2 linked regions of the Flavivirga spongiicola genome follow. The protein of the gene in region 2 binds, or shares a complex with, the protein of the main gene of each other region. Links are inferred from orthologs where the notes say so. Each region holds a gene or a part of one and is shown on either strand. Other genes may lie near its edges.

Region 1 (3,870 bases), 1.0 Mb from region 2 along the record:
TAATTGAACACCAGCATCCATAAGTGCCATAGTACCAGAACAAACCGTTGCCATAGAAGACGAACCGTTACTTTCTAATACTTCAGAAACAACACGAACTGTATAAGGGCAATCTTCAGGAACCATACCTTTTAAAGCACGTTGTGCTAAATTACCATGTCCTACTTCACGACGAGATGTCCCACGAATTGGTCTGGCCTCTCCTGTTGAAAAAGGAGGGAAGTTATAATGTAAATAGAAACGTTCTTCTCCTTCAAAAGATGGCATATCTATTTGATTCGCTTCTCTAGATGTTCCTAAAGTAACTGTTGCTAATGCTTGAGTTTCTCCACGAGTAAAGATTGCAGAACCATGAGTTGATGGTAAATAATCAATCTCACACCAAATAGGTCTAATTTCATCAGTCTTACGACCATCTAAACGTAAACCTTCGTTTAAAGTTAAATCTCTAACAGCCGCTTTTTCAGCTTTACTGTAATATTTAGATATTAAACCTCCAATATCTTCTAATTCTTCTTCAGAGAAAGTCGCTTTTATTTCTTCTTTGATTTCTGCAAATGCAGCGCCTCTTTCATGTTTAGCAGAACCTGCTTTTGCTACAGCATATACTTTGTCGTATGCCATATCATGAATTTTTTGAGCTAAATCGGTATCTTCACGTTCAGGTTCGTACTCGCGAACTTCTTTTTTTCCGAATGCTTCAGCTAAAGCAACTTGTGCAGCACATTGTACTTTAATAGCTTCGTGTGCAAATTTGATAGCTTCAGTCATTTCTTCCTCAGAAATCTCATCCATTTCACCTTCAACCATCATTACAGAATCAGCCGAGGCACCAATCATCATATCAATGTCAGACTCTAATAACTGAGAACGTGTTGGGTTGATTACGAATTCGCCGTTTACACGACCAACTCTGGCTTCAGAAATAGCACATTCAAAAGGGAAATCTGATAGTTGAATAGCAGCAGAAGCCGCTAATCCAGCCATGGCATCTGGCATAACATCATCATCATGAGACATTAACTGAATCATCACCTGAGTTTCACTATGATAATCTTTTGGGAATAATGGACGTAAAACACGGTCTACAAGACGCATTGTTAATACTTCACCATCACTAGGTCTTGCTTCTCTTTTAAAGAAACCTCCAGGATAACGTCCTGCCGCAGCAAATTTTTCTCTATAGTCAACTGTTAATGGTAAGAAGTCAACATCTGACTGTTTGTAATTGGAAACAACTGTACACAAAAGCATACATTTTCCAGATTGCACAACAACGCTACCATGCGCTTGTTTTGCTAATTTTCCAGTTTCGATAGAAATTTCTCTACCGTTACCTAGGTCTATGACCTCTCTAAAAACTTGTGGAATCATAAATTTTTTAATTCTAATTAAACAATGGTCGTTGTGTTGTTGTAGTTGTTGTGTGACCAATGAAAAACTATGTGTCCTGAACTCATTTCAGGATCTGCTTAATCATATAATTACGTAATTTATACTCTTCGTCCGAGTTATATTATTTGCGCATCACTTTATTTTTTGGCTAGAGACAGCTGCGCAAAAACAAAAAAGAGGCTGTTAAGCCTCTTTTAATTATTTTCTTAATCCTAATTCTTTTACTATGGCACGATATCTTAAGATATCTTTCTTAGTTAAGTAATCTAGTAAAGCACGACGCTTTCCCACTAATTTTACTAACGAACGCTCTGTATTAAAATCTTTACGATTGTTTTTTAAGTGCTCTGTTAAGTGATTAATTCTGTAAGTGAACAACGCAATTTGCCCTTCTGCAGAACCTGTGTTTTTTGCATCTTTACCATGTTTTTTAAAGATGGCTTCTTTTTCTTTTTGATCTAAATACATGCTAATATTATTGTAAATAATTGTTATGTAAACGAAAGTTTATCTTTCGAGCGGCAAATATAGTGATTTTTAATGGATACAAACAATATTTTATAGAATACAAAACATTGTTTGTACTTCTATTACAGTTATTACAGCAGGTAAAAAATGCACATTTAAAAAAGAAAGATAAAAAACTTGAAACTATCTATGATAATACGAACCTCAACTAGCCTTATTTATACTACAAAAAAGATCTGTCAGGTTTTAAAAACCTGACAGATCTAAGTCGTTAAATCTTATGTATTTATACTCTTAAAGGTTGATTTGTTATTAAGTCGAGGTATTTGTTTACTTTGTTTTTCAACTCATTTCTAACTGTAATAAAATCTAAGAAACCATGCTCTAATAAAAACTCGGCAGTTTGAAAACCTTCTGGTAATTCTTTTCCCGTAGTATCTCTTACAATTCGTGGTCCTGCAAATCCAATTAAAGCGCCAGGTTCACTAATATTTATATCACCTAACATAGCAAATGATGCGGTCGTACCACCTGTAGTTGGATCTGTACATAGTGAAATGTATGGAATTTGTGCATCAGCTAGCTGAGCTAGTTTTACAGATGTTTTAGCCAATTGCATTAAAGATAATGCAGCTTCCATCATTCTTGCTCCCCCAGATTTAGATATGACCATTAAAGGCATTTTGTTCTTTAATGCATAATCTGCAGCACGAGCAATTTTTTCACCTACAACACTTCCCATAGAACCGCCAATAAATGCAAAATCCATACAGGCAACTACTAAGTCTTTTCCTTTGGATTTTCCAACAGCTGTACGAACAGCATCTTTTAAATTGGTTTTATCTTGAGCTGCTTTTAAACGCTCTGGATATTTTTTTGTATCCACAAATTTAAGTGGATCTTTAGATTCTAAATTAGCATCTAGTTCTTTAAATTTATTGTCGTCAAATAATATTTCGAAATATTCTTTACTTCCTATGCGTACATGATAACCATCTTCTGGGCTTACATAGAAGTTTTTCTCTAATTCTTCTGCATCAACAACTTTACCTGTGGGAGATTTATACCAAAGACCTTTAGGAGTATCTTTTTTCTCCTGAGTGGTTGTAGTGATTCCTTTTGTTTTTCTTTTAAACCAAGACATAATGAGTTACGATTTAACTTTCCCTAGTAAAAGGGAATCTTTTAAAATTTAGTTAGCACTTTGAGATTCCTGCTTTACTGAAATAAGTTCAGCACATGCCGCAGGAATGACATTCACGTTAAGAATTATTCATCCTTTAATATTGTTAAATACGAAATCGTGAATACTTCGTATTTGAGGCATTTGTTTAAACACTCCCAAATTTTATTGGAAAGCGATTATCGAAAGCCAGACCACAAAATTAAACCTTTTTTTAATTTTGTGGTTACGCCCTAATGATTTTATTAATTCAATACTTGTAACTTGTTGTTTTGTAGGTGTATATGTAAAAAAGACTCTGTGTTGTACAGAGCCTTTAATGAATGTATTTGTAGTAAATTTACCTATAATTATAAGGTGTTTACATTGTTTAAATCTTCAAAAGCCTTTTTTAAGCGTTCTGTAAAAGTAACTTCACCAGCACGTAACCAAACACGTGGGTCATAGAATTTTTTATTTGGAACATCATCTCCATCAGGATTTCCTATCTGTGCTTTTAAATATTCAGATTTATCATCCATATAGTCGCGAATACCACTCATAAAGGCATATTGTAAATCAGTATCGATATTCATTTTTATAACACCGTAGCTGATACCTTCGCGAATTTCTTCAACCGTAGAACCAGAACCACCATGGAAAACAAAATCGATATGATTTTCTTCAACACCATATTTCTTAGTAATATATTCTTGAGAATTTTTTAAGATTTTAGGAGTTAATTTTACGTTTCCTGGCTTGTAAACCCCATGTACATTACCAAAAGCTGCTGCAATTGTGAATTGATCACTTACTTTGCTTAATTCTTCGTAAGCATAAGCTAC
Region 2 (4,925 bases):
TAGTTTGCCTGTGTATTTAGCTCATTATCTTTAATAGATTTTGAACATTCTTGAAATAGAGCTTCTGCCTTTTTATAATCCTCTTTTTGAAAGTACACTTTTCCCAAGCCCAATTTCAACCATCCTAACTCTGAATACTTTATAGAGTTTTTGACCATGGAAATACCTTCTATATACGCTTTAAGAGCATTTTCATAAAGCCCATTCATATACATTCCATCACCGAGAAGCCTTTTGGCCTTAATTTGATATGAATTATAATTATTTAGTTTTTCATCTGTATGAGAAATAACCGAATCTATTTTTTTAGCATAGAATACTATAGAATCTGTTGTTCCTGCACGAACATGTGTTATTCCAATATTATATATCAAATTCAGTTTTTTATCTATATCTGTTTCGTGTTTTAGTTGATGATAAACGGAATCTGGAATAATATTAGGCATATAGCCAAAGGCCTTAAAATTAACCTTTTCTTGGCCAATAACTGTGTTAAAACAGAGGAGTAACACTAAGAAAATTACGGTATTGTCTCTATATTTTTGACAAGGAAAGACCTTCTTTGTATAATGACTCAATATGGTACTAGTTTTTAAATTTCAAGTAATAAAAAAACTCCGAAATTGCTTTCGGAGTTTTATGATTTATTCTTCTATTTCTTCTTTTTCTATTACAAAGTCTTCCATAAACTTGGTGGTATAATTTCCAGCTAAATAATCTGGATGATCCATAAGTTGCCTGTGGAAAGGAATCGTGGTTTTAATACCTTCTATTACAAATTCGTCTAGAGCGCGCTTCATTTTATTAATAGCCTCTTCCCTTGTTTGCGCTGTTGTAATTAACTTAGCAATCATAGAATCGTAATTCGGCGGTATCGCATAACCAGCATAAACATGTGTATCTAGACGCACACCATGACCCCCTGGGGCATGTAACGTCGTTATGACACCTGGTGATGGACGAAAACCATTAAATGGATCTTCTGCATTTATACGACATTCAATAGAATGTAATTTAGGCGTATAATTTTTTCCGGAAATTGGTACTCCCGCAGCTACCAAAATTTGCTCACGAATTAAGTCGAAATCTATCACTTGTTCAGTAATAGGGTGTTCTACCTGAATACGTGTATTCATTTCCATAAAATAGAAATTGCGATGCTTGTCTACCAGAAACTCTATGGTTCCTGCACCTTCATATTTAATATACTCTGATGCTTTAACAGCTGCCGTTCCCATGTCAGTACGAAGTTTTTTCGTCATAAAAGGAGATGGCGTTTCCTCTGTTAATTTTTGATGACGACGTTGGATTGAACAGTCTCTTTCTGATAAGTGACATGCTTTACCTCGAGAATCTCCAACAATTTGAATTTCTATATGCCTTGGCTCTTCAATAAGCTTTTCCATATACATATCGTCGTTACCAAATGCTGCCTTACTTTCTTGCCTTGCTGAGTCCCATGCATCTTTTAATTCTTCGGGTTTCCATACGGCACGCATACCTTTACCACCGCCTCCGGCAGATGCTTTTAACATAACAGGATACCCTGTTTCTTTTGCTATTTTTTCACAATCTTCAAACGTTTGTATAACCCCATCACTTCCTGGAACACACGGTACACCCGCAGCTTTCATAGTCGCTTTAGCATTCGCCTTATCGCCCATTCTATCGATCATCTCCGGCGAAGCACCAATAAACTTTATGCCGTGTTCGTCACAGATTTTTGAAAATTTAGCGTTTTCGGATAAGAAACCATATCCTGGGTGAATAGCATCAGCATTAGTAATTTCTGCTGCTGCTATTATATTAGACATTTTTAAATAGGACTCACTACTTGATGCCGGACCTATACAAACAGCTTCATCTGCAAATTTAACATGCAAACTTTCTTCATCTACCGTTGAGTAAACAGCTACCGTTTTAATACCCATCTCTTTACAGGTTCTAATAACACGTAGCGCTATTTCTCCTCTATTGGCTATTAATATTTTTTTGAACATAACTTGTTGAATTAAAAATTACAAATTCCAATCGCCAAATTCCAAACATTGGATTTTGAGATTTGTATATTGGAATTTTTAATAGGTTATGACGGGTCTACTAAAAATAGTGGTTGATCAAATTCTACAGGTGAAGAATCGTCAACTAATATTTTAACTATTTTTCCAGAAACTTCAGATTCAATTTCATTGAAAAGTTTCATGGCTTCAATAATACAAAGTACATCACCTTCTGCGATGGTTTGTCCAACCTCAACAAATAAAGGTTTATCTGGTGATGGTTTTCTATAAAAAGTCCCAATGATTGGAGACTTAATCGTGATGTATTTTGAGTCTGCATCTGCTGCAGGTTCTTTTGTTTCAGTTTTTGTAACTTCTGCTATAGCTGGCTGTACAGCAACTGGAGCAGCCTGAGGTATATGAGCGGCAGGAACCTGATGCACAATTGTTGTGTCTGATTCTGATCCTGTTTTAATGGTGATTTTAATATCATCCATCTCTAATTTAACCTCACTTGCACCAGATTTGGCAACAAACTTGATTAAGTTTTGAATCTCTTTTATATCCATAATTTTGCAATTAGTTAATGGTTAGTTTATTGAATTATATGCCCATTTTAAATAAATGGCCCCCCAATTAAATCCGCCTCCAAAAGCGGCAAATATTATATTATCTCCTTTTTTAAGTTTTGATTCGTAGTCATTTAAAAGCAAAGGTAACGTTGCAGATGTTGTATTGCCATATTTTTCAATGTTCATCATGACCTTTTCTTCTTCTAAATTCATACGTTGTGCAGTGGCATCAATAATTCGCTTATTTGCTTGATGCGCTGCCAGCCAAGAAACATCGTCTTTCGTTAAGTTGTTTCGTTCTAACACTTTAATAGTTGCATCTGCCATATTGAATACCGCATTTTTAAATACCGTTCTTCCTTCTTGAAAAACATATTGCCCACCTTCTTCCATAGTTTCTGGTGTTAACGGAAATGAAGACCCTCCATAAGTAGCTCGTAGAAACTCTCTACCAGAACCATCACTTCTTAAATATTCGTCTTGAAGTCCTAAATTCTCTTCATTAGGCTCAAATAAAACAGCGCCTGCTCCATCACCAAAAATGATACAAGTAGCTCTATCTTCATAATTAATAATGGAGGACATTTTATCTGCTCCAATTAATAATACATTTTTATACCTACCTGATTCTATATAACCTGAGGCTACCGACATCCCAAACAAAAAACTAGAGCACGCCGCATCCATATCAAACGAAAAGGCATTAATTGCTCCAATATTAGATGCTGTAAAAGCTGCAGTTGAGGCTGCTTTCACATCTGGTGTTGCCGTAGCGACAATAACAAGTTCTATATCTTTGGGATCAATACCTCTTTTATCAATAAGGTCTTGGGCAGCTTTAATAGCTAAGTAAGACGTTCCTTTTCCCTCGCCTTTAAGAATCCTGCGTTCTTTTATTCCTGTACGAGAGGTAATCCATTCATCATTTGTATCAACCATAGTCTCAAGAATTTGGTTGGTTAATACATATTCTGGCACATATGCGCCTACAGCTGTAATTGCTGCTGAGATTTTACTCATAATTTTATAGTTAATTAGACCAAAAAATCATTAGAATTGGACAAAAAAGTTCAAATTTTGGTGAAAACTACTAAATTTTAGTTTAATAACACACAAATAAATTGTTTTTGTCTTAGAAAAAACACTTCATAAAAAAAAACGCTCACATGTGAGCGTTTTATTATATGCGTGCATACTATTTATGCTACGTTTTCTACTTCTGAGTTATCAATTAAAACTTGACCTCTGTAGTATAATTTCCCTTCATGCCAATGAGCTCTGTGGTATAAATGAGCTTCTCCAGTTGTTGGACATGTAGCAATCTGTGGCGCAGTTGCTTTGTAATGTGTTCTTCTCTTATCTCTTCTTGTTTTTGAGATTTTTCTTTTAGGATGTGCCATTTTTTATATTTATTTATCCGTTAATAGTTTCTTTAATGTATTCCAACGAGGATCGATATCCTCTTTTTCTTTATCTTCTTTAAGTTTTGGACTTAATTCTTCTAGCTTTTTAAGTATGTCTGAATTTAAAGTGCCATCTTCAACTCCTGGATGTACTCTTTTATTTGGTACAGCAAGGACAATTAATTCGTAAATGTATTGTTGTATATTAATTTCATAAGTCCCGTGAGGAATTATAAGAATATCAATATGTTCATCATTATACGCATCTCCAAAATTCACCACTAAATCAAACTCATTTTCTATAGTTTGATTATATGGTTCGTTTGTTAAATCACAATTAACATTAACCCATCCTGAAACTTTAAAATGCAATTCAAGTAATGTTGTTTTTTTTTCTAGTTCAACATTTACATGGATATTTACATCATTAAATTCTTCATACTCAAAATATTCAAAGAACGCTTGTTCAATCTTGTACTCAAAAAGATGTTTCGCTATTTTTAACCCTACAAATGGAATTGTAAACTCTTTCAAAGGCTTCATTCTCTCATCTATTTTGAGCCTGCAAATATATGAATTTTTATGTTATGCAACATTACTTATAAACATTTTTTTGTTTATATCTATCTCTTTGCTTTTTTTAACGGATTTGAGGTAAGTTCTTCATAATCAAATCTATTCTTATATATCTGTATGGCGGAAAAAATAGCTTCCTTAAACGAGCTTGAATCCGCGGTTCCCTTTCCTGCTATTTCATAGGCGGTGCCATGATCTGGCGAGGTTCTTACTTTATTTAGGCCTGCTGTAAAATTAACTCCTTGACCAAAAGATAATGTTTTAAAAGGAATTAAACCCTGATCGTGATATGTGGCAATTATAGCATCGAAATTTTTATAATTACTAGACCCAAAAAAGCTATCTGCTGCATAAGGCCCATACACTAATTTTCC

Evidence for each region.
Region 1: the proteins of accB (region 2) and accD are in contact, whole or in part, in a solved structure (PDB 8UXZ), measured with the Escherichia coli proteins. The link is inferred for Flavivirga spongiicola from one-to-one orthologs.

The regions. Positions count from the first base shown.
Region 1 is NZ_JAUOEO010000001.1:3,283,500-3,287,369, forward strand. The notes cover bases 1,079-3,870. They hold accD (acetyl-CoA carboxylase, carboxyltransferase subunit beta), read right to left. Parts: upstream 3,008-3,870; coding sequence 2,150-3,007; downstream 1,079-2,149. Other genes in these bases: Q4Q47_RS13160 (polyribonucleotide nucleotidyltransferase), read right to left, coding at 1,079-1,374; rpsO (30S ribosomal protein S15), read right to left, coding at 1,594-1,863; fbaA (class II fructose-bisphosphate aldolase), read right to left, coding at 3,397-3,870. Outside these bases: more of Q4Q47_RS13160, read right to left, coding at 1-1,078.
Region 2 is NZ_JAUOEO010000001.1:2,246,081-2,251,005, reverse strand. Bases 829-3,596 are described here. They hold accB (acetyl-CoA carboxylase biotin carboxyl carrier protein), read right to left. Parts: upstream 2,570-3,596; coding sequence 2,087-2,569; downstream 829-2,086. Other genes in these bases: Q4Q47_RS08955 (beta-ketoacyl-ACP synthase III), read right to left, coding at 2,591-3,592; accC (acetyl-CoA carboxylase biotin carboxylase subunit), read right to left, coding at 829-2,000. Also shown: Q4Q47_RS08970 (tetratricopeptide repeat-containing sensor histidine kinase), read right to left, coding at 1-446; more of accC, read right to left, coding at 645-828; rpmF (50S ribosomal protein L32), read right to left, coding at 3,772-3,972; Q4Q47_RS08945 (YceD family protein), read right to left, coding at 3,982-4,518; 4-hydroxythreonine-4-phosphate dehydrogenase PdxA, read right to left, coding at 4,599-4,925. UniProt on the Escherichia coli protein: This protein is a component of the acetyl coenzyme A carboxylase complex; first, biotin carboxylase catalyzes the carboxylation of the carrier protein and then the transcarboxylase transfers the carboxyl group to form malonyl-CoA.